DNA from 3 places in the Cerasibacillus sp. genome. Region 1 is predicted to be linked to each of the others. Evidence: riboswitches for the same ligand, from Rfam matches in the RefSeq annotation. Region 1 holds a riboswitch; each other region holds the start of a gene.
The links. Region 1 has a riboswitch for thiamine pyrophosphate ahead of thiC (phosphomethylpyrimidine synthase ThiC). Riboswitches for the same ligand answer to the same signal wherever they lie in the genome.
Positions count from the first base shown of each region.

Region 1 (8,168 bases):
TTCTTGTCCGGTTTGCTTTAGGAGTGTGTTTGTTTTTGAAAATGGACGACTTCCAAAAAAACCACGGTGTGCTGAAAGGGGACTCGGATGTGGTGCCGTTAATACAAAATGTTTGTCCAAATCGATTAAAGCTTGCTTGTTTTGAGCAGCTCTGCCCCAAAGGATATAAACAATCGGCTTTTCCTTTTCATTTAATGTTTTTATAACTTGGTCTGTAAAGTTTTCCCAACCCTGTCCACGGTGAGAATGGGCTTGACCACTACGAACTGTTAATACGGTATTCAAAAGAAGCACGCCCTGTTTGGCCCACTTAACAAGATTGCCGTGATTCGGTGACTGAAAGCCAAGGTCATTTTCTAATTCTTTGAAAATATTTATTAGAGATGGTGGGCGCTTCACACCTGGTTGCACGGAAAAACTAAGCCCGTGTGCTTGGTTTGGTCCATGATATGGATCTTGTCCGAGAATGACGACTTTCACATCACTGAAAGGTGTATAATGTAAGGCGTTAAAAATATCGTACATATTCGGATAAATGGTCTCTGTTTGGTATTCTTTTTTCAAAAATTCTCGTAGTCTTAAATAATATGATTTGGAAAATTCCTTTTTTAGCCGAGGTGCCCAGTCATTTTTCAAAATCTCTGTCATTTTATTCATCCTTAAATGTCATTTTTATAGCTATTAATATGTTATGGTATGTGACAAAATCGTACAAGTAAAGTGAAGCGTCAACTAAATTACTACTAAAGCGGCGTCAATGGATCGGTCAAAATATTTAACGAAGCCATGTGAAACCTAAACTAAAATACTATTAAAAGCGTAAAAAACTACCCAGAAATTTCGTCATTGCTCATGATTTTCTGGGCAGTTCCATAATCAAATAACTAAGTTTAATAATGCAGGCTTTCTGTGAAATGACAGATTTTACATTTTCTTATGACTGTTGTTTCGAAAAAATGGTGATTGCATTGCTGTTGAATATGTTCTAGTTCTTGTTCGAGTAGCTTTAGTTTATCTCGTAAAACAGTCATCTCATTTATCAACCGTTTAGCTTGTCGCGTTCTTGGATTACTGATAAATGGACGATCCATGTTCGATAAACTCCTTTGATTTTTGTTTCATGCCTTCTTCGATGACTTCAGATTCTGTTGTTCCTTTTTCTTTAGCCATTTTTCTTAAGTCATGAGAAATCCGCATGGAGCAGAATTTTGGCCCACACATGGAACAGAAGTGGGCTACTTTTGCACCTTCTGCAGGAAGTGTTTCATCATGATATTCTCTAGCTCTGTCAGGATCAAGTGCTAAGTTAAACTGGTCTATCCAGCGGAATTCGAACCGTGCTTTTGATAAGGCATCATCTCGAATTTGTGCTCCAGGGTGTCCTTTGGCCAAGTCGGCTGCATGGGCTGCGATTTTATAAGCGATAACTCCTTCACGGACATCATCACGATTCGGTAGTCCTAAATGTTCTTTTGGTGTCACATAACATAACATTGCGGTACCGAACCAACCAATCATGGCAGCTCCAATCGCTGATGTGATATGGTCATAGCCAGGCGCAATATCGGTTGTTAATGGTCCAAGTGTGTAGAAAGGAGCATCATGACAATCTTCAATCGCGCGATCAACGTTTTCTTTAATTTTGTTCATTGGAATATGCCCAGGACCTTCAATCATCACTTGAACATCATGCTTCCAAGCAATTTTCGTTAATTCTCCGAGTGTTTTAAGCTCCGCGAACTGGGCTTCGTCATTAGCATCAGCAATCGATCCTGGTCGTAGTCCATCTCCAAGTGACACAGAGATATTATATGCTTTAAGAATTTCACAAATCTCTTCAAAATGTGTGTACAAGAAATTTTCTTTATGATGAGCGAGACACCATTGCGCCATGATTGAACCACCACGGGATACAATTCCAGTCGTCCGTTTAATCGTCATTGGAACATAGCGTAATAGGACTCCGGCATGAATCGTGAAATAATCAACACCCTGTTCGGCTTGCTCGATTAAGGTGTCACGATACACTTCCCATGTTAAATCTTCAGCAATACCGTTCACTTTTTCAAGTGCTTGATAGATGGGTACGGTACCAACTGGGACCGGTGAATTTCTGATGATGAATTCCCGTGTCGTATGAATGTTTTTCCCTGTTGATAAATCCATCATTGTATCGGCGCCCCAATGTGTTGCCCAAGTCATCTTTTCCACTTCTTCTTCGATTGATGAACTAACAGCTGAGTTCCCAATATTGGCATTTATCTTGACGTGAAAATTCCTTCCGATAATCATCGGCTCACATTCAGGGTGATTAATGTTTGCTGGAATAATCGCACGTCCTTCAGCAACTTCTTTTCTAACAAACTCTGAATCTAAATTTTCACGGATGGCAATAAATTCCATTTCGGGTGTAATGATTCCTTTTTTAGCGTAATGCATTTGGGTGACGTTTTTTCCTTCTTTTGCACGGAGTGGTTTACGCTTGAAAGGCGGAGTAATGGCTTTTGTATCACTTTTTCGAAGTCCGTTGTCTTCTGGTTTAATTACTCTTCCTCCATATTCTTCTACATCATTTCGTTCTAAAATCCATTTTTTCCTAAGTTCCGGTAATCCCTTATGAACATCTGGTATAAAGTCTGGGTCAGTATATGGTCCGCTCGTATCATAAACACGGACAGGCTCATTATGAAAAACGCCTGCATCTGTTTCTGTTGGGTTTAATTCGATTTCACGCATCGGTACCCTTATATCAGGTCTTGACCCCTCAATATACACTTTCTTACTTGCTGGAAATTGCTTTTTAAAATCAATGTCTACTTGATTAAGTTGCCTCATGAATAATTCCTCCCTCTGATGTTTATTGGAATACTATCGAGGTATAGGAAGAAAGTAAGTCACCTTAAAAAATAAAAAAATCGAGTTCTTTTTCAAGAACCCGATTCATTGCCTACACAAGAGCATGGACTTACAAAAAACGATGCATCACAAAAGGATACATGTATGCAGACTACTTCCCTCCGCTGGTACAAACCAGATCAGGTTCTAAGAGTCAAAGAGCTTAAAGCGCGCTCTTCTCTCAGTCCAAGCTGTTTGGACACCCCTAGTAGATTCCTAATTATTCATTTGTGTAAACGTTATCATATTATACACGTTTTGTAAAGCTGTTTTTTATTATGAAATTCTTTGTTGCTTAGATTGTCTTAATTCATCTCTAATTTCAACTAATGTTTCGTGCATTTTAAACATGACAATAAGTAGTTCGCAATAGACTTTTACAAAGATTGGACCAACGACTAAAATGCCAATACCAGAAAGTGTAATAAATCCACCAGCATATGTATTAAGCCCTGAAATAATAAAGACTAAGCCTGTTAATCCTACGAAAACAAGTCCAATCCAAAAAAGAATTTTAATAATTGTAGGTGTAAGCATCTTGTCAAAACTAAAAAAGCGATCCATTGTAATCCCTCCCTCCATATACTCCTTTATTAAGGCATTATAACGGTGTTAGCCAAAAATTTGTATATAATTTACTGTTTTTTACATAAATTTAATTTGTTTGTAATAATTGCTCTAAATAATGAGTCTTTAGGATTATATAAAAGTTAGTTTTTTGAGCTAGCTAGGAAGCTATAAAATTAATCTATTATATTGTGTATAATACGATATAGATTAAGTCTAGGGTTTGTTGGAGGTAGAGAGATGAAAAAAATAGCTTTGTTCTCTATGGGGGGAACGATCTCAGCGAAAGGGAAGAATCGGTTAGATTTAAAAGACTATACGTCTGGAAAAATAACAGGTGAAGAGCTTTTGGACTCCCTTCCTGAAATCAATCAGATTGCAGAAGTTCACCCGGTACAAATTGATAATATTAGTAGTACTAATTTAAAAGAAGCACATTGGCTGATTTTACAGCGTGAAGTTAATCGATATTTAAATGAGTTAGATTTTGATGGTGCTGTTATTACACAAGGGACAAGTACGTTGGAAGAAACAGCTTATTATTTACATTTAACGTTAGCGACGGATAAACCTGTTGTACTTGTTGGAGCTCAACGACCATCCTCAGCTCTTAGTACGGATGCGCCACTAAATTTCCTCAACGCAGTTCGAGTGGCGACCCATGAACAATCGAAAGGAAGAGGTGTGCTTGTCGTCGCAAATGATCAAATTAGCTGTGCGCGTGATGTCACTAAAGTGAATACATATCGCGTCGAAACATTTCAATCGGGTGAGTTGGGCCATTTAGGGTGGGTCAATCCGAATGGGACTGTAGAGTTTTATCGCGAGCCGACAAGGAAACATACGGTTCATTCGATTTTTACTCAGCTTGAAATGAATCAATTGCCACGTATTGCCATTGTTTACTCATACGCAGGTGCAGATGGTGATTTAATTGATTATATTTCTTCCACTGATTCTTATGATGGTCTGGTCATTGCAGGTGTGGGGGCGGGGCGTTTTTCCAGAGTTGAGGAGCGCGCGATTCGTCACGCGATTGAGAAAGGTCTTCATGTCGTGCGCAGTAGTCGTGGTGGGCAGGGGTCTGTTGTTGATATAGCAGCTTATGAAGGACTACGTACGATTGCGGGTGATAACTTAACACCACAGAAAGCACGTATTTTATTAATGTTAGCTCTCTGCATGACTGAGGATTATATGGAGATTCAGCGTTATTTTTATGAATATTAATATAAAAAGAGTTTTGAGCAAAAGGACTGAACTCGTTAGCAGACCTATTTTATGCTTTTGTAAATTGTTAAATATTCACTGCTTACTTAAAAAAGCAAGAACACTTTCATTTTCTCAATGAATATGCGAAAATATGTTAGTATGATTATTATTAAATCTACGTTTATAATGTGTCGCTAAATATACTATGTATTAAAATAAAGGAGAATCACAGCAGTGAAAATAGGTATTGACAAAATAGGTTTTTTCACACCACATTTATATATTGATATGAATAAATTGGCGTTGGCGCGTAAGGAAGAGCCAGAAAAGTATACCATTGGAATCGGTCAGGATGAGATGGCTGTGGCGCCGATTACTCAAGATCCAGTGACATTGGCTGCAAATGCTGCATTCAATATATTAAATGATGATGATAAAAAGGCGATTGACTTTGTTATTTTTGGAACTGAAACAGGTATTGACCATTCAAAATCAGCAGCGATTTATGTCCATCATTTATTAGGCTTAAAACCAGAAGCGCGTTCAATTGAAATGAAGCAGGCATGCTATGCAGCAACAGCAGCGATTCAATTAGCGAAAGGCCATATTGCCTTAAATCCAGACAGCAAAGTTTTAATTCTTGCTTCCGATATTGCAAGATATGGCTTGAATACGCCGGGCGAAGTCACACAAGGGGCAGGCGCTGTCGCAATTGTTATTAGTGCCAATCCAAGAATCATGGCATTAGAAGAAACAAGCACATATCAAACAGATGATATTATGGATTTCTGGCGTCCTGTATACTCAGACACTGCTTATGTTGATGGAAAATATTCAAATGAAAAATATATATCCTTTTTCTCATCGGTGTGGAATACGTATAAAGAGAAAACAGGGCTTGGTCTAAGTGATTTTGAAGCATTATGTTATCACTTACCATATACAAAAATGGGATTAAAAGCATTGCGTACGATTTATGATGAAGGTACAGAAGCTGATAAAGAACGATTAGTCGACTATTATCAAACAAGTACAACTTATAATCGAAGAATCGGAAATATTTATACTGGATCATTATATTTAAGCCTGTTATCTTTACTCGAACAAAAGCCATTGAAAGATGGCTCACGAATCGGCCTATTTAGTTATGGGTCTGGTGCGGTCGGTGAATTTTTCTCTGGAATTTTACAACCGGACTATCGTGAACATCTTTTTATTGATAAACATATGGAGTTATTTGCAGCACGTCAGGAAATTTCAATACCAGAGTATGAAAAGATTTTTGAAGAGGTACTTCCGGTTGACGGTTCTTCATTAGATTTAGATGTAACGAAAGACCCTGCTCCAATTTGTTTAGCTGGAATTAAAGATCACATGCGTCAATATATTAATAAAAAATAATGGAAATAAAGAGCTCCGTAAGTCGATGTAGATCGATATGCGGAGCCTTTTTTATATGTGATTTTCTAGATTTGCTCTGACAATTGAAGTGAGTGATAGCTTCTCGCGTTGAAAACTCACCACGAGACAACGTATTGAGGTTTCAATATGTCCTCTCACGTTGAAAAACTACAACGAGACATCACATTAAAGCTCCAACGCGTCCTCTCACATGTGAAAGCTGTGCTGAGACATCGCATTGAACGTACAATACAGCCTCTCGCGCTCAAAACCGACGACGAGACACCGCGTTGAAAGCTCAATGCAGCCTCTCGCGAACAAAACTCACGACGAGACACCGCGTCGAACGTTCAATACAGCTTCTCGCGCTCAAAACTCACGACGAGACACCGCGTTGAACGTACAATACAGCCTCTCGCGCTCAAAACCGACGACGAGACACCGCATTGAAGCTCCAATGCTACCTCTCGCACCGCAAACCTGCTTCGATATACCGCCTTGGCCCTCCAACGCACCTCGCCTAACCTCCAAAATACCATACAGATATATATATTAAAACAAGCGGAAAAAACGAAATACGTTTTCTCCGCTTGTTAGTATCATATAAAAGGTCGTTATTGTTTTGTTGTCGCTTTCTTTTTAATCCAATTGTTTTTATAAGATATCCAAAATATGAATGCAGATGCTAACAGTGTAACGGCCACAAAGAGATAGGACTGCGATTGGATTACGAGTAATGGTCCGAATGTGACTAAAAGGACCTCTACTGGTGCAATTGGAATATAGGCTAAACCGTAATCATCCAGTGTCTTACTTTCTGAATGTGGGTCGACAATACGCAATAGGGCGATTCCCATTGCAACGGTTCCAGTTGTCCAACCCCAGTTAAATATCCCACGTTCAAACCAATAATCAGGAAAGTATTTTTTCGATATAACTGCAAAAAACATAAAAGCGATGATTAATCCAAAACTGAGTAAAATCACTAATGGTGTAATGTAATCGAGTACAACAGAGATACTAATAGATGCTATTCCGAATGCAACGAGAAAATCAGTTGCACTTCCACTAATTCGACTCACAACATGTCCATTGATATATTGATCTGAATTTGTACTAATAAGGATTTTTTTAACGAGTAATCCAACAATAAAAGCTAAGGAAAAGACAGGAATCGTAGCTTGAGGGAATAGTGCTTCTCCCCACTTACTCAAGTAATAACCACCCATTGCTATGAAAATAACTAAGGCAAAATGTAGGACGAATGGATCAACGGAAATCGGTGAAACAGTGTCCATTTTAATACTTTGTCGTTTAGGGGGTGGAATTAGACCGGTCCTTAGTTCATTTGGTAAATCTTTAAAATCAGTTAAATAAGATGTATACCCTTTCTTTGATCCAATTTTAATAAATAAAACACCTATTAAAATGGCAGCAAGTACACCGACTGTTGCCGAGGTCATTGCCAGTGATGTCGCTTCTTCCCAGCCGTGTTTACTAAACATATCGCCGACAGCAGCGGCTGTTCCGTGTCCACCAACAAATCCCGCAGCTAATATAAGCCCGAATCCAGCATGAAGCTGATCCCAAAATGGATTGATAAATAGCATCGCAAATAATAGGCCGGCTCCCCACATTAACACCATTGAGTTTTGTGAGTAGGCCCACATGCTCCCAATTCGGCCTTTGATTTTTTTCCAACTCACAGCATTTGCAGTTAAGGGTATTGACCCGAAGATAAAGGCGATTAGAATGGCTGGATATGTGCTAATCTGGTTAGAAAACGGTAAGAAATTTAAACCATTTGGTCCTAGTAATAGTCCTAAAAAGCCAGCGATGATACTAGCTGGTAGAAATAATTTTTGAATGAATTTTACTTTGGCTCGTAGAATTGTTCCGATAATTAATAGTACCGCGGCTAAACCGAAGTCGACGAAAAAATCCCAAGGTGAAAAAGCCATTATCTCATCTCCTTTTTTATGAAGTTTATTGAAAGCGTTTTATGTCTGAACTATATTAAGGTAAATGAGTCCATATATGAAGACGCTCATCATGAAAATTTTTGGATTTGAATATAGTGAGGAATGAATCTC
Region 1 covers NZ_DATBTY010000018.1:55,575-63,742, reverse strand. Annotated here, with positions in the region: gene VIG73_RS03130 (uracil-DNA glycosylase) at 1-648, opposite strand, end outside; gene VIG73_RS03125 (hypothetical protein) at 891-1,091, opposite strand; gene thiC (phosphomethylpyrimidine synthase ThiC) at 1,069-2,835, opposite strand; TPP riboswitch at 2,996-3,112, opposite strand; gene VIG73_RS03115 (DUF4282 domain-containing protein) at 3,172-3,459, opposite strand; gene VIG73_RS03110 (asparaginase) at 3,703-4,692, shown strand; gene VIG73_RS03105 (hydroxymethylglutaryl-CoA synthase) at 4,909-6,075, shown strand; gene VIG73_RS03100 (sodium/glutamate symporter) at 6,690-8,036, opposite strand.

Region 2 (8,168 bases), on a different contig from region 1:
TTCTCATGGATAAAATCATATAAACGCTGCGAGCCGAATGCAAATGTAGCTGTTAACTTCCCTTTCTTAAATAGATTATTCTCATTAGTAATGGCGCCTGCTTCATATAGATCAATAATTTTCTCCGGTATCATTTCCGTATGCACAGATAAATTTCGGTGTGATGTCAACTGTTCGATGATCGCATTTGGAATAGAACCGAATCCGATTTGAATGGTATCGCCATCTTCAATGAGCTCTGCTACATATTCACCAATGATTCGGTCTTTTTCTGATACTCTTAAATCAGGTGATGCAGGGATTGGCTCATGATTTTCGATTAATGCGCTTACATCAGAGATATGAACACGATTCTCTCCATATGTACGTGGCATATGTTCATTCACTTCTAAAATAATGTTTTTAGCGTAAGGAAAGACAGTTGCTACATAGTCACAGTTAGTTCCCATTGAAAAATAACCTTCGTCATCCATCGGTGAAACGACTGCCATCGCGACTTGATTATTTGTAAACTGATTTAGTAATTTAGGCATATCGGAAAAGTGGTTTGGTAAAATATCAATTTTTCCTTCTTTGAATGCTTTTCTTTCTGATGCCCCTAAAAAAGTACTAATAATTTGAAGTTTTTCTGGTTCAACATCGATTACATCACGAGTTGAAAACATTTGAATTAAACGGTTTCCTGAGAGGCCTTCATGTGATTCTAATTGTTTCATTAATTTGTAAGGCTCTCCGGCTAATATCGGTGTAATAATGTCGTCTCCAGGCTGAATGAATGAAACCGCTTCCTCGATAGAGCAAAGTTTTTCATTGTATAATTTTTGCAAGTCCATATTGCTTATCCCCCTTTTTGAATTAAGTTACCCTAACCTCTTAGATCATTCTGAACTATTCATTGCTGAAGTGTTAAAATGTTAATAATCTTAGCGACAATTCATGCTATACAACAGCAAAAACAGCATCTGTATATACTTTACAAAATAAAATGTTATCTGTCATCCATATTGAATTTTTTGTCGAAGAATGTTGAATTTTACAATGAAGTGAACTATGACATTTAATTGAAAAATGATATAACGAACCAAATAACATGAAAAAACAAGGTATAATAATAAGTGAGAGATACACAAAAAGAAGGAGGAAATTCATATGTTTGACTTAAAGCCATTTAAAAGAAAAGATGACGAGCTGGATTTATTCGAACGCATGTTAAAGTCCTTCAATGAAGTATTTGATCGAGAAGGAATTGCACCATTAAATGGGAATTTCAATTCTTTTCGTACTGATGTCAGAGAAACGGAAGATGCTTATTATGTGGAAGCGGAACTTCCAGGATTTGACAAAAATGATATTACCATTCAAGTAGACGATAATTATTTAACAATTCATGCGAAACGTGAGGAAGAAGAAGAAACGAAAGATAAGCAAGATAAAATTATTCGTCAAGAGCGTCACTACGGAGAGTTTATTCGACGCTTTTATGTCGATAATATTGATGAAGATAAAATTAAAGCTAAATTAAAACGAGGCGTCTTAAAAATAAAACTACCTAAATTAGATCCGAAAACGCCAGAATCAAGACGAATTGATATTCTTTAATCATATTTAAACCATGCCAAAACTATAGGTGGCATGGTTTTTTTGCTTTTAAAACGGACATATATTTGTTATGATGGGATGGAAATGAATAATGAAGTGACCACAAGGGGAGCTTTTCGCTGAGATTGAACGTTCATGCGTTCTAACCCTTCGAACCTGTCTAGTTAGTACTAACGTAGGGATGTGGTGAAATAATGCGGAATGAAGGTATGTATGAGTATGCCATCTTTCCTATTTCACGATGTCTCCCTCAGTGGTACACCATTAGAGGAGGCATTTTTTTATGAAACGATTTGATTTAGAAACATTATTAGAGATAGCGATTTTCGCTGGATTTGCGATGGTACTCGATTTATTCCCATCATTTAAACCAAATCCATCGATTTCCATCTCATTTGCTATGGTCCCGATTTTTATTATTGCTTTTCGCAGAGGCTTTCTTGCCGCGACGATATCCGGGTTTTTATGGGGGGTTTTGCAAATTGCAACAGGTGATGCCTGGATTTTAACCCCTACACAAGCATTTATTGAATACTTTATTGCCTTTACATGTATCGGATTTGCCGGGCTGTTTTCAGGTATAATTAAAAGTAGTTTAAAAGATAAAAAAATGGGGACAGCAATTGTATGGATTGTCGTTGCAACATTTGTCGGTGGTGCAGCTCGTTATTTCTGGCATTTTGTTGCCGGTGTCATCTTCTTTAAAAAGTACGCCATTGAAGCAGGAAAAACACCTGTCATCTTCTCGTTAACGATGAACGGGATTACGTTCCTTGGCGCTTCGGTTCTTTGTGCCATTATATTAGTCTTACTGATTAAAAAAGCACCACAACTAGTTACAGTAGCATCTCAGAGAAGACAACAAGCCGCATAATATTTCATTAAGGTGGGAAAAATCTCCCACCTTTTTTTTGCAATTAATAAGACAGATTGATAATTATTTTTCATTGAAGTATATTGACAATCGCATTTAATCAGGATACTATTGGTAATGATATTTTTGAATTATCCAAAAGATTTATAGTGATCACTAGAAAAAGCTTGAGGGTGAAAAATGAGTCAACCGTCAATGAAATTTTATACAAATCGACATATGAATATCGCCGGCTCTGTTAAGGTAACAACAAATATTTTAAAAGTATACCGTCCAAATCAGCGTCCCATTTCTATCAATTTAACACTACTTCATCAACAAGGAAGTAAATTTAAAGAAAGCCTCTCGCGAAATCTAGCATCATAACATCAAACAACTTCATTCGATTTTTTTTACCCTATCAATAATTAATTTCCTAAACTTATTTAAATATGAACGGGTTTGTCCAAGAATGATTTCCAAGGCAAACTCATTTTTTTATTTTCTTAAGGAGTTGAAGAACAAGTGCATACACTCTATTCTAGAGGTATGATCAAGAAAATGAGGGATTCTTATGCGTATAAGATTAATATTAATTTTTATACTAATGATCATTTTGAATGGCTGTGCTGATTCATTACAAAAGCCGAGTGGGCTCGATTTTTCAGCTACCAATCATTCAGAACATCATACAGCTTTACAAATAAAACCGAGTTTTACAATTACTAAAGCGGACGATCAACCTAAAAAACACCATGAAGATAAAATTGAAACTAAACCAAAGCGGGAAGAAACGTCACAACAAACCGTCGTAAAAGAGAAAAACGATGCAGACGCTCTGCCAGTGCAGGAATCAAAACAAACGACTAAAAAAACAGAAACAAAACAAGGCAATTTGCCAACTAAACAAGTACAACAAAATCAAACAGCACAAAAGAAAACAAAAAAACCGAAGCAGACGCCACGAAACGAACAAAAAAATGATACCAAATCAGATGATAGCATTGGAACTGTGACAATGGTCATCAAAATTTCAAATGACAATATCCCGTTAGCTCATACAAATGTCACTATTTATAAAAATGATACTGCCTTAGATGCTTTATTACATATCACAAAGGACAGAAATATTCAACGTGATATATCTGGAAAGGGATCGACCGCTTATATTAGGGGCATTGCTAACGTCTATGAAATGGACCACGGACCTGGAAGTGGTTGGATGTTCCGAGTTAATGGTGTATTTGCCCACCAAAGTGCCGGGGCGATTAAAGTGTCGCCTGGGGATCATATTGAGTGGCTCTACACGAAAGACTTAGGCAAAGATATTGGCGCCCGGTGAGACTTACCACTTGACTATGCTTGAAGACCAAGACTTTTGGCAAAACGAGTTAATAAGGTTGAAAGGAGTATTGAACGTGAGTGAACAAGGCTTTTTAAGCATCCATCCTATTGTTCAATTAATGTACTATATCTTAATTGGCGTGATGCTGTTTCAAATAAATCATCCCGTATTCCTATTAACCACCTTCCTATTATTAATTTGGATTGTCTGGCAACAAGATGAGGGAAAATCCATTAAAAAGCGGCTATCTAGTATCCTTTTATTGATGGGGGTTATGATTTTATTAAATCCGCTTTTTGTCTCACGAGGTAGCCATATCTTGTTTTATCTTGGGAACCGACAAATAACGCTTGAAGCGTTAATTTATGGTATCAGTCTTGCACTAATGATCGGTGGCATGATGTTATTATTTATCTCTTTTCAACACGTCCTACATGGTCAGCGTTTTTTATATTTATTTGCTAATCTTCTTCCACGAACAGCGCTTTTAGTCATGATTGCACTACGTTTTGTGCCGTTATTAATGAATCGGCTAGAAACAATTCGAGCCATTCAACATGTTCGCGGATCAAATAAATCACCAATTAAAACAGCTATGTTGCAACTACAAGCCTTAATCACTTGGTCTTTAGAAGAATCGATAGAAACTGCTGATTCCATGAAAGCACGTGGTTATGGCAATCAAAAACGAACGATGTATACGCCTTTTTATATGGAGAAACGTGACTGGTTTGTGATGATCATTTTGCTTTTGTTATTTATACTCTGCTTTACGGGAAGTATTCTAGGTTATGGTAACATCTATATTTATCCACGACTAGGAACGTTACATTTCTATCCGTTTGATTGGGGCATGTATATCATAATGATTTTCCTTTATTTAATGCCTTTGCTTATTGAAAGGAGCACTGCTTAAATGTTTCAGCTATATGATGTGTCTTTTCGTTATCCTGATGCGAATAAAGATGTTTTAAATCAACTCCACTTATCCATTAATGCCGGCGAGTTTATTCTGTTAACAGGGCCGAGTGGTTGTGGAAAAACAACGCTTTTACGTTTATTAACTTCTGTTCTACGCCCTATTGGCGAATTATCTGGTGAGATGCTTTACCAAAATAAACCGATTCATTTATGGTCTGACGAGCAATTAACAAAGCAGATTGGCTTTATTTCACAACATCCTGAAGAACAGATGGTTATGCCCACCGTCATACAGGAGCTCGTATTCGGTCTGGAAAATCACGGTTTATCAACAGTGGAAATGCGAAAGCGTGTTGCCGAACTAGGGCATTTCTTCAAGATTGAAAACCTGCTTTATAAAAAAACTGATGCCTTATCTGGTGGAGAACAACAACTTGTTCATCTGTTATCTGTTTTATTATTACGTCCAAAAGTACTCATTCTTGATGAACCGACTTCACAATTAGATCCCGTACATGCGAAACATGTTTTACAAATCCTCGAACAACTGCATCACGATTTAGGGATGACGATTATTATTGCTGAACACAGGGTTGACCACTTATTTCAGATATGTGACCGTGTGATTATGCTTGATGAAGGAACAGTGCGTTTCACCGGAAACAGTCGGGATATGTTATATCAGCTTTTTCAATCACGAGAAATAAAATATCACGCTTATCTACCAGATCTAGCTCATTTATATTTAGAGAAAGCACAACAACCGATAAAAGACAACATTCCCCTAACCGTTAATGATGGTCGCGTATGGTTAAAGCAGACCTTACCTATGAGAGACAGTAAGCGGCAAAGTCGGAATGTAGAACAAGAACAACCAATTGTTACGTTAAAAGACGTGACCTTCTATTTTTCGAAAAATGCCCCATCCATTTTAAATCGCTTATCATTAACCATTTATAAAGGGGATTTTTACACCATTATTGGTGGGAATGCATCAGGGAAAACAACGTTACTAGAGATTTGCCTTGGTATTAAAAAGGCTAAACGCGGACGTGTAGAACTTTTTCAAGAAAAGCCTCATAAAACCGCGTTGAGCCGGGTTGGATTTATGCCACAACAACCACAAGCTTTCTTCATGTATGACACCGTAGAAAAAGAAATGCAAGCGATGTTAAACCAAGGCGATGATGGCGAGCAGCACATGATAAAGATGGCTAAACGATTCAATGTCGAACATCTTTTACAACAGCATCCGTATGACTGTTCATATGGAGAAATGCAAAAAGTTGTACTTGCTTGTCTCTTACTGCGCCAACCTGATATTTTATTCCTTGACGAGCCTACAAAGGGGCTAGATCCTTTCGCTAAGAAAGAGCTCGGTCGCTATCTAACAGCATTACACAAGGAAGGAGTAACGATTGTAATGGTTTCTCATGATATTGATTTCATCGCTAATTATTCTAAGCGCTCTGGCTTATTATTTGCTGGCGAGGTCACTACTGAAGGACCGACCCACACCGTCCTACAAGATAATTATTTTTACACGACGGATTTGAGTCGAGCGGCGAGAGGCACGTCTTTATCCTCCGTCTTAACACTTGAGGAGGCACTTCAAGCATGGCCAGAAAAATAATGATTGCTGTGGTTAGCATTATCCTGTTCCTTTTGCTATTTGTTTTCTCAGAGAGGGCGTATTTTTTTATAAGTTTTCTCATCATTGGTCTCATCATGTTACCGTTTTTTATTCGCTTTGAGAAGCGCTCAATTTCTGCTCGTGAAGTCGTCCTGCTTGCGATGTTTATTGCTGTGGCAGCTGTTAGTCGCATACCTTTTGCAGCCTTACCGAGCATCCAACCGACATCATTTATTATCATCATGGTTGGAATTGGTTTTGGTGCGGAGACGGGTTTTATCGTTGGTGCAGTGAGTGCACTCGTATCGAACTTAGTACTTGGTCAAGGTCCTTGGACACCGTGGCAAATGTTCGCCTGGGGCTTGATGGGAATGACAGCGGGCATAATGTCGCACTATTTACAACAAAGATGGCAGCGCCTTTTATTCGGTTTTATATGGGGATTTCTATTTGGTTGGACGATGAATTTATGGGTCTTAACAACTCAGATTGATAATCTAACATTAGAACTTATCATTGGCATTTATGCGGCCAGTTTTGTCCATGATTTTTCCCACGCGTTGTCTAATGTTGTATTACTATTTATCTTTTCTTCTAGTTTCTTGATGATTTTTAAACGGCTAAAAAGAAAATATGGTGTTTTAGTCAATAAGTGACAGTTTAATTAGTTCGAATTTACTATTTTTGAAAAACTCCTAAAAAAGTGATTTAAATTGAAACCATTTATGGTATTATACGTAAGATTAATTGTATACAAAATTTTAAGGAGTGTTTAATCTTATGAAAAAATGGATGACATTATTTGTTGCAATCGCTTTAGCTTTTACACTTTCTGCTTGTCAAGAAAACGCTGAAGAAGTGTACAACAAAGCGCTTGAAGCTTCAAAAGAGTTAAAAAGTGCCGAAGTTGATTTGGATATAAAACAAACAATCGGCATCCCTAGTGAAGATATGACAATGGACATATCATCTAAAATGGATGTCAAAATGACAACAGACCCTCTAACAATGTATCAAAAAGGTACAATTGATATGGGTGATTTGTTACCAATAGCGATGGAAATGGAATCTTACGTTACTGAAGATGCGATGTACATGTATGAGTCAATGTCTGATACTTGGATGAAAATGGATTCTGTCTTATCAGAAGAAATGCTGAACCAACAGCAAGATCCTGCTGAACAACTGAAACTATTAGAGGAATTCGCTAAGGACTTTACATTTGAAAAAGACGATAACGCATTTGTTTTAAAATTAGAAGCTGATGGCGAAAAACTTAAAGACAATATGGATGAATTAATTAAGCAGTATATGCCACAAGAAATCATGCAGGCATTGGGCGAAGAAACATTTAAAGATATGGATATTAGTAAGCTCAATTACGAAATTTTCATCGACAAAAAAACATATCACCTAAATAAACTCAATGTGGATATGGACATGAAAATTAAAGCTGATGGTGAAGAAATGAACATTTCTCAAAAAGTAAATGCTGAATACAAAAACATCAATGGTGTAGATCCGATTAAAGTACCACAGGATGTCATTGATAATGCACAAGAAATGGGCTTTTAATTTCCCCTCTTAGTAGATTAATAGATTAATTAAGATAAGAAGGTATAGGAACATTTCTATGCCTTCTTTTTATATATTATACTGCATAACAGCGTCGTTATGTCATCCTAAATACCGAGGTTCTTATACTGCGCTTGCGGGTTGATCTTGGCCCAGGATGGAGTGATTTAGGTCTGGGATCGCGCGATTTTGGCTCGGGACCGCGCGATTTGGCCGGGTGAACATGTCCCTGTCAAGTAGAC
Region 2 covers NZ_DATBTY010000062.1:118-8,285, reverse strand. Annotated here, with positions in the region: gene VIG73_RS10550 (acetyl-CoA hydrolase/transferase family protein) at 1-833, opposite strand, end outside; gene VIG73_RS10545 (Hsp20/alpha crystallin family protein) at 1,150-1,599, shown strand; TPP riboswitch at 1,695-1,798, shown strand; gene thiT (energy-coupled thiamine transporter ThiT) at 1,883-2,473, shown strand; gene VIG73_RS10535 (hypothetical protein) at 2,654-2,839, shown strand; gene VIG73_RS10530 (DUF4430 domain-containing protein) at 3,027-3,794, shown strand; gene VIG73_RS10525 (energy-coupling factor transporter transmembrane component T) at 3,871-4,713, shown strand; gene VIG73_RS10520 (ABC transporter ATP-binding protein) at 4,714-6,351, shown strand; gene VIG73_RS10515 (ECF transporter S component) at 6,336-7,007, shown strand; gene VIG73_RS10510 (DUF6612 family protein) at 7,132-7,926, shown strand.
Region 2: it holds a riboswitch for thiamine pyrophosphate, as region 1 does, so the genes downstream of both, thiT (energy-coupled thiamine transporter ThiT) here and thiC (phosphomethylpyrimidine synthase ThiC) in region 1, are expected to answer to the same signal.

Region 3 (8,168 bases), on a different contig from region 1:
ATGTCGTGTATACCATTGATATAGATACAAAAAAAGTGATAGACGCTGAGAAAGTATTCGAATATACGAATGAAGAAATTTCAGAAAACCAATATTCAATCATAGACTTTCATACAGATAAAAGGGATGAGTTTTCAGACTTTATTATGATTGAAGAAAGATCTTACGAAGATATAACGGTTGAGAGTGAGGAAGAGGGCGCCTATAATCAACAAACAGAATCAACGGCAGCATTGAAGAAATATGATATCAAGGCAAATAAATTGAGTGACATAACGATTCCGAAAGAACTTGAAGGGTATACATTCGAGCATGTTAATGGGGATGTCTTATATTTTGTTAAACAAGCTGAACAAAGCATTCATGTTGTAGGTTATGATCACTCTAAGAATAAGATAACATCTAAACAAACATTTGATTCGTTTGTTGACGAGTACGGGGATTATCGAGCGAATACAATATTTTACAATAATAAGTTATACGTAACGAATTTAATAGATGAAAGTAAGAGTATTGAACTAATTATTGAGGATATTGTTACCGGTGATACGATATATAAAGGGAAAGTTGAACAAAAAGGGAAAGCACCTGTAAAAGACTATGTTTTTCAAAATGCATTTCTTAATATTAATCAGTAAATGAATCCAGTTTAGGGGAGATTCTGGACTGGATGCTGAAAATCATTATTTACAACAGGATTGACCTAAAAGGCAAATCGACTTTTGGGTCAACCCTAATCATTTGTATTTAATACATTTCGTAATTCTGTCCTGTTTGTAAGCCAAGGACACTTTTTTTGTAAAGTAATGCTGCTTCACGTGCTGGAGCTGGTTTAAAGCCTTGGAAATAATCTCCTAATGCTTCCCATGATTCTTCCATAATTGTTGGGCTAACACTATTAATGCGGATTCCTCTTGGCATTTCAATTGCAGCTGCTTTGACAAAGTATTTGACACCACCATTTGCCATCGCAATCGCAGCCCCTTCACGAATCGGATCATCCATCATAATACCTGTCGTTAATGTAAAGCTTCCATTGTCATTCATATAATCTAAACCACATAAGACGAGATTGACTTGACCTTTCAGCTTACTTTCAATCCCTATATTATAAATATCAGGTGTCATGTCAGTTAGTTTGGAAAATTTAGCACCACCAGCTGCGTTAACGACAGCATCAACTTTTCCTACTTGTTGATACATCTTTTTTATACTATCAAATGAGGAGATATCGACTTGAACATCTTCACCATTTCTGCTGGCTCGAATAATGTCATGCTCTGATTCAAGTGCTTTAACAATTTCTGTTCCAATTGTCCCACTTGCTCCAACGACAAGAATTCTCATTGCAACAAAACTCCCTTCAAAAATCAGATTTCAATATTATTGTAACATCTTAAAAGTAAAAATGTGGCTGAATCTCATTCGGCCACATTTTCATATATTTTCTTTAGTTTATCATTAAACAAATCCATATGAACAATTCGTGCTTCACGTACATATTCTTTGCCCTCTACAAAGAGTAATAGAACAGGAGCGGTAAAGATAGAAAACTTACCTGCAACAGCTTCTACTTCCGATGCATCAACATGTGCAAGCTGAATCTGGGGATAATTCTCCATTAGATTTTGTACTTGTGGTAAAAGACCGTGGCACACACTGCAATTAGGCATGCTTATATAGAGAAACGCGAGTTGATGCTCATTTATGAAGGTGTCTATTTCTTCTATGGAATGTAAATCTTTAAATTCTCTCATCAGTTATCCTCCATTCTTTCTGTTATCATAGCACGGATTGATTGTCTAGGCATGTTTTTTGTTTATCAGTTAATTTGTGATTTAAAAAGAACAAAGATGATCATTATAGACGCTAACGCGACCTAATCGGTTAAACGAATGAGAGATTACATCGCATTTAATAAGAAATGCGATGTAATAAGATAAACAAACTTCATATTATATCGCCTTTAAAAACAAAATAAAGAAAAGAACCTTCGACAACGAAGGTTCTTTTTTCGCTTAGGATGGTTTATGTGAATGATGGCAATGGCAATGACATTTTTTTCTGCAGTGATCGTTGCAGTGGTGGCAATGATGTTTTTTTCCTTTGTACTTTGGTAACGGATTAATAGGGTCTAAACAAGCGATGGTTGAGAAATCATTTAAGTCTAAAGTTAAACATATTCCTGTTTCCCGAAATTGAATTGTTTTAAATGGACCCTTATGGCTGAAGAAGTCACACAGTTTCTCCCCGCTGTCTGCTACTGGAATCCCATTTGCGTTGACAGGTCTTAATAACTCAACGACGACACAACATTCCGATCCTTTGACAAATTTTTTAGCACGTAAAATCGGTGTTTCGATGCAATCATAAAATGTTTCATTTGGAAAGCCGTCAATTGGTTGCTTGAATACACCACTAGCAATAAATGGTTGACAACTTTGTTTACAGTAGAGAATAAATGGAATGGTTGTTTTTAGATTACTATCATTTCTCGTTGGTGAGGTCAGTTGTTTAATGGATTGCTCACAACTTGTTATACAACGATGGGATTGGCGCTCGGCGACTTCATTCTGTGCATCCACTATCTTTTTTACAGTCGTACAAACACAATCATCTTGTTGATGATAACTATAGCCCATGAATGTTCACTCCTTTTATATGTCATCAATTTAATATATGTTATCTATGCTGTTATGGAGTGTTTTAATGTCTAGTAAACAAAAGACTAGTTAAACAATCCATAAGAACCATTAAAATGTTTCTTTGTATTAGTGATAGTGACGCTTCATATCTTTGAGGTGAGCCATACAATATATTGAATCCTTACAAGACTTGTAGTGGATTTATCCACAGCCCATGAAATTCTTTAAAAGCCAGCTGATCACTGGCTTTTTATCTAGGTTTTTTAATAGAGATAATCGTATATTTTTCTATTATTAAACGATTAGCTATATCAAAAACTTACCCAACTGCATGTACTAAATAGTAGAGGAGGTGAAGTGGAAAATGAGAGATTATTATCGGTATAAAGATAAGGAAATAGAAGAAATGGCAAAGTTTTGTAGTTGCCATAAAAAGGAGGTTAAAAAGATGAAACGACATTGCTCATGTGATCGTTGTAAGAAACATCATCATAAATGGGATGATTGTTGTAAACATGATCATAAATGTTGCTGTAAGAAAGGTAAAAAACATGATGGGAAGGATAAGCATAAAAAACGAGACAAAGCAGATTTATTAGATTTTGAATTTTTTACACTTGATCCAAATGTTCGGATGGATAATAATATGAGATTACCTGAAGATATGCAAACACCTGTAGCCTCCGTCACTCTTGAGCAGGTTAGAAATGGAGACTTAGTTTGGCTAAATGGCGTATTTGGTTTAGATCAGGATGAGACCATCTTTATTGACAATCGAGTAGATATGAGAATATTTAAAGGAAACCCTCCAGTATTTACCCCTGGTTCAGAAATCTATCGAGCTAGATTTGAGGTAGAAGGTGAGGCTGGTGATGACCAAGTCATTGAACCATTAATGCATGTTGATAGAATAACGGAAAACGCTAACAATGTCACGTATACTGTAACTATCGAACCGCTAGATACGGATTTATTCCTAAATGGCCCTATAACATTTACTGCAGCATTAATTAACAAACGGTAATGGAAAAGTGAAAAACCCTCTATCAATTGATAGAGGGTTTTTTGAATAGTATGAAGTGAGATTTCTAGCTATTTGTTAAACGAAAAGTCTACTTCTTTTCCCTCTTGTTGTTCATAGCCTTTCATATACTTAATCCGACGTTGGGCGGCTGCTTGATTCACTTGTTCGTCAGCATGATATGATGAACGAACAAGTGGACCAGACTCACAATGTTGAAAACCTTTCTGTAATGCAATTTCTTTTAATTCCTCAAATTCATCTGGATGATAATAACGTTCCACATTTAAATGTTTTCGCGTCGGCTGTAAATATTGGCCGATTGTCATAATATCGACACCATGAGCTAATAAGTCATCCATTGCTTGAATAATTTCTTCTTTTGTCTCTCCTAAGCCAACCATAATACTCGATTTTGTCGGTGTCTGTGGAGCGATTAATTTTACGCGCTGTAATAGTTGTAAAGAACGGTCATATGTTGCTCGTGCCCGGACACGTTTTGTCAAGCGCCTCACTGTTTCAATATTATGGTTAAAAATATCAGGCTTACTATCCATCAATGTTTTTAAACTTTCATAGTCACCTTTCATATCAGAAGGAAGGACTTCAATTGTACAGCCTGGATTTTTTTTACGGATTGCTCGTACCGTTTCAGCAAAAACTTGAGCACCACCATCATTTAAATCATCACGAGCAACTGCTGTAACGACAACATGGCGTAGCCCCATTAACTGAACTGAATCGGCTACTCTTTCTGGTTCGTTCCAATCTAATTCATTCGGTAATCCTGTTTTAACCGCACAGAAACGACAGCCTCTTGTACATGTATCTCCTAAAATCATGAATGTAGCCGTTTTACGTTCACTCCAACATTCATAAATATTCGGACATTTTGCTTCTTCACAAACAGTATGGAGGTTTTTAGAACGCATTAACTTTTTTAATTGTGTGTATGATTTATTCGTGTTAATATTCGTTGTTAACCATTTCGGCTTTCTTAAAATCTCTGTTTTATTTTTCATTGCTGTGCCCCCTAAATGATTGATGAATTCATTAAACAAATGATGGGATGGTTTCTTTATAATGTTTTTCTGCTAATTGATACACTTCATCCCATTGACTTTCTGTTAACTCAAAAGGCTTAAATTGAACGTCTAGTGTCGATTGAAACCCATGATAAAAAGCTTGTTCAACCTCATCGTATGTAAATGTTTTCCCTGTTAATTGCTGAATGGTTGCTGCTTTTTGTCTGAAGGCACGCTTGTTAACGTCACGCATTCTTTCATTAGGAAATATAAATAAATCAAATAGCATGTCGATATCGATGCGAATAGGAATGGATCCGTGTTGTAATAGGACTCCTTTTTTCCTTGTTTGTGCGTTACCTGATATTTTTTTACCATCAACAACTAATTCATAAAAGGCAGGTCTTTCAAAGCAGACAGCAGTTCGTTTGCTTTTTTGTTTTGGGATAAAATATTCGGCTTGAATGCCGAGGTTTTTATATCCTTCTAGTATGCCTTGTGATAACACATAGTATGCTTCCCGAATAGAGTGTGGGATTTTCGGATGATTCTCAGAAACGACAATACTGTAAGTTAGTTCATCATCATGCAGGACAGCACTTCCCCCAGTTAATCTACGAACATATTGACAGCCATGTTTCTCTAAGCCTGGGAAATGTATCGATTTCTCAACCTTTTGGAAATGCCCAACAGATAATGATGGTTTCCTCCAGCCATAGAAACGTAATGTTGGTGGAATATGTCCTTCGCTATGCCAATTCAATAGAGCCTCATCAAGCGCCATATTGATATGGGCATCATGAGAACCTGTTCGTAAGATATTCCATGTTTCTCCCAAAATAACTCCCCCTTTAAACAGCTATTTTATTTACAAAAAAAAGCTGCATCCCATTAGGAATGCAGCACCATGTGTAATAATTCTCATGGTAAACTGCACTTTCCCACGCTAGTATTAACCAGATCGGGTGCAAAGGGTTAGAATATTTATTCCTCTCAGCCAAAAATGGCACCCCTAGTGCAAATAATAACTTAATTTCATCTTAACGATGATTACTTAGATTGTAAAGCGGATACAGAAAAATAGATGGTACTTTTTTAGTTAAGTATGTTTGTGTCTAAGTTGACTTTGTTTCAATTTTAAATCAATCATGATTAAATAAGTATGAATAGCAAATGTGATAGGAGGATATGAATGCAGGGTGGGGAATTGTTTGGACTACTTTGGATTGGTGTTATTATTATCACCATTCTCACGACTATCATTATTATTCGGAAAGATAAAAAGCGTGATCGAAAAGTCGTTAACATGTTAAATGAAAGTCTTGCTAAAGGTGAAATTTCAGACGAGGAATATAAAGAGTTGTATCTGCAATTTAAAGATGAGACATGTGACGCTTGTCCCAACATTAAGGCTTATTTAAGCGATAGCCGTCGAAAAGCCTATGAATCACAAGAAAATGTACCGAAATAAATGAGAGTCCGCTACTTTAACCAATAGCGGACTCTGTTTTATGCTGACTCGTATTTACTGCGGATTAATCTTAAAGAATTTAAAGTAACTATGAGCGTAGCCCCCATATCGGCAAAAATAGCAATCCAAAGTGTTAGCCAGCCTGGAATGACGAATAATAAAGCAAGTAATTTTAGACCGAGTGCAAAAGAGATGTTTTGTTTTATAATCGATAACGTTTTGCGGCTAAGTGCTACTGTATATGGTAATTTTGTTAGATCATCACCCATTAAGGCGATATCAGCTGTTTCAAGAGCTGCATCTGTTCCAGCGCCGCCCATAGCAATTCCGACTGAAGACCCAGCAAGTGCTGGTGCATCATTAATCCCGTCACCAACCATAGCGGTTTTCCCATATTGTTGTTTTAAATTCTTTATGACTTCTAGTTTTTCATCTGGTAATAATTCTGCTTTAACTTCTGATATACCAAGTTCACGCCCAATGGCATGTCCTGTGTTTTCATTATCGCCAGTTAACATGATTGTTTTTTCAATTCCGATTTGATGTAATGTATCAATGATATCGCGACTTTCTTTACGTAGCCGATCAGCTACAGCGATTAAACCGAGTGTTTTTGTTTTTGTGCCTAGAACCATCACTGTTTTCCCATCTCGTTGTAAGGCATTAATTGTCTCTTGAATAGTTTCTGGTATCGTTTGTTCTGTATTAAAGAAAGCGGGGCTTCCAATATAATACTCGGTATGTTCAATTGTCGCTTTAGCACCTTTCCCTGTTATAGATTGAAATGCTTCTGCTTTATATTTAGGTACTTGTGCTTCTTTTGCATAGTGAACGATGGCTGTTGCTAACGGGTGCTCTGAATAAGATTCAATTGTATGAGCAATGGATAAAACGTCTTGTTCATCTGTATCATTTAATGGTATGACATCTGTAACTCTAGGTGTACCTTCTGTCAATGTGCCTGTTTTGTCAAAGGCGACAGCGCGTAAATGTCCCGCTTCTTCAAGATGAACACCACCTTTAATTAATACACCATGTCGTGCTGCATTACCAATTGCTGTGACAATCGCAACAGGTGTTGAGATAACGAGCGCACAAGGACAACCGACGACAAGCACGGCTAATCCACTATACACCCATGTAGACCAGTCGGCACTAAACAATAATGGTGGGACGATTGCAACGAATAATGCTATTAACATGATAGCTGGTGTGTAATACTTGGCGAATCTGTCTACAAATTTTTGTGAAGGGGCTTTTTCAGCTTGTGCTTCTTCAACGAGATGAATAATTTTAGCAATGGTCGTATCTTCAACATGCTTCGTTACTTTAACTTCGAGAAATCCTTCCTCATTAATGGATCCAGCAAAGACATCCTGACCAATTGATTTAAAAATAGGAAGTGATTCACCTGTAATGGCTGCTTCACTAATATACGATTCTCCTTTAATCACTTCACCATCCATCGCGATACGTTGCCCAGGCTTTACGAGCATGATATCGCCAATCTGAATATCTTCTACTTTCATTTCAATTTCTTGGTCCGCTCGTTTAATAAGGGCCGTGTTTGGCGCAATGTCCATCAGTGAGCGAATGGATTCTCTTGCTTTATCAATCGAATAGTCTTCTAAAGCTTCACTAACAGCGAATAGAAAAACAACAACCGCACCTTCAGCCCATTCACCGATGATAGCAGCCCCGATAACCGCAATCGTCATTAGTGTTTTCATATTAAAATCTAATTTAAATAGATTTTTAAATCCTTCGATAAACATCTGATAACCACCAATGATGATGGCTGCCAAAAATAACCCAATCGTCACGACATGATTTTCGCCATAATTAAAGTAAAAGATATACCCTAGAAAAACGAAAACAAGCGAAATTAATGCTGTTATATTCGCCTTTTTCTTCCAAAAAGGCTCTTTTGTTTTATTAATGCGTACGTTTTCCGGTAATACTTTAATATCATCAAATGCTCCAGCCTTTTCTAATTGTTCGATTGA
Region 3 covers NZ_DATBTY010000036.1:82,049-90,216, forward strand. Annotated here, with positions in the region: gene VIG73_RS06485 (hypothetical protein) at 1-638, shown strand, start outside; gene VIG73_RS06490 (short chain dehydrogenase) at 748-1,347, opposite strand; gene VIG73_RS06495 (thioredoxin family protein) at 1,422-1,757, opposite strand; gene VIG73_RS06500 (CotY/CotZ family spore coat protein) at 2,019-2,642, opposite strand; gene VIG73_RS06505 (hypothetical protein) at 3,094-3,669, shown strand; gene lipA (lipoyl synthase) at 3,738-4,712, opposite strand; gene VIG73_RS06515 (lipoate--protein ligase family protein) at 4,720-5,529, opposite strand; TPP riboswitch at 5,613-5,715, opposite strand; gene VIG73_RS06520 (hypothetical protein) at 5,884-6,162, shown strand; gene VIG73_RS06525 (heavy metal translocating P-type ATPase) at 6,201-8,168, opposite strand, start outside.
Region 3: it holds a riboswitch for thiamine pyrophosphate, as region 1 does, so the genes downstream of both, VIG73_RS06515 (lipoate--protein ligase family protein) here and thiC (phosphomethylpyrimidine synthase ThiC) in region 1, are expected to answer to the same signal.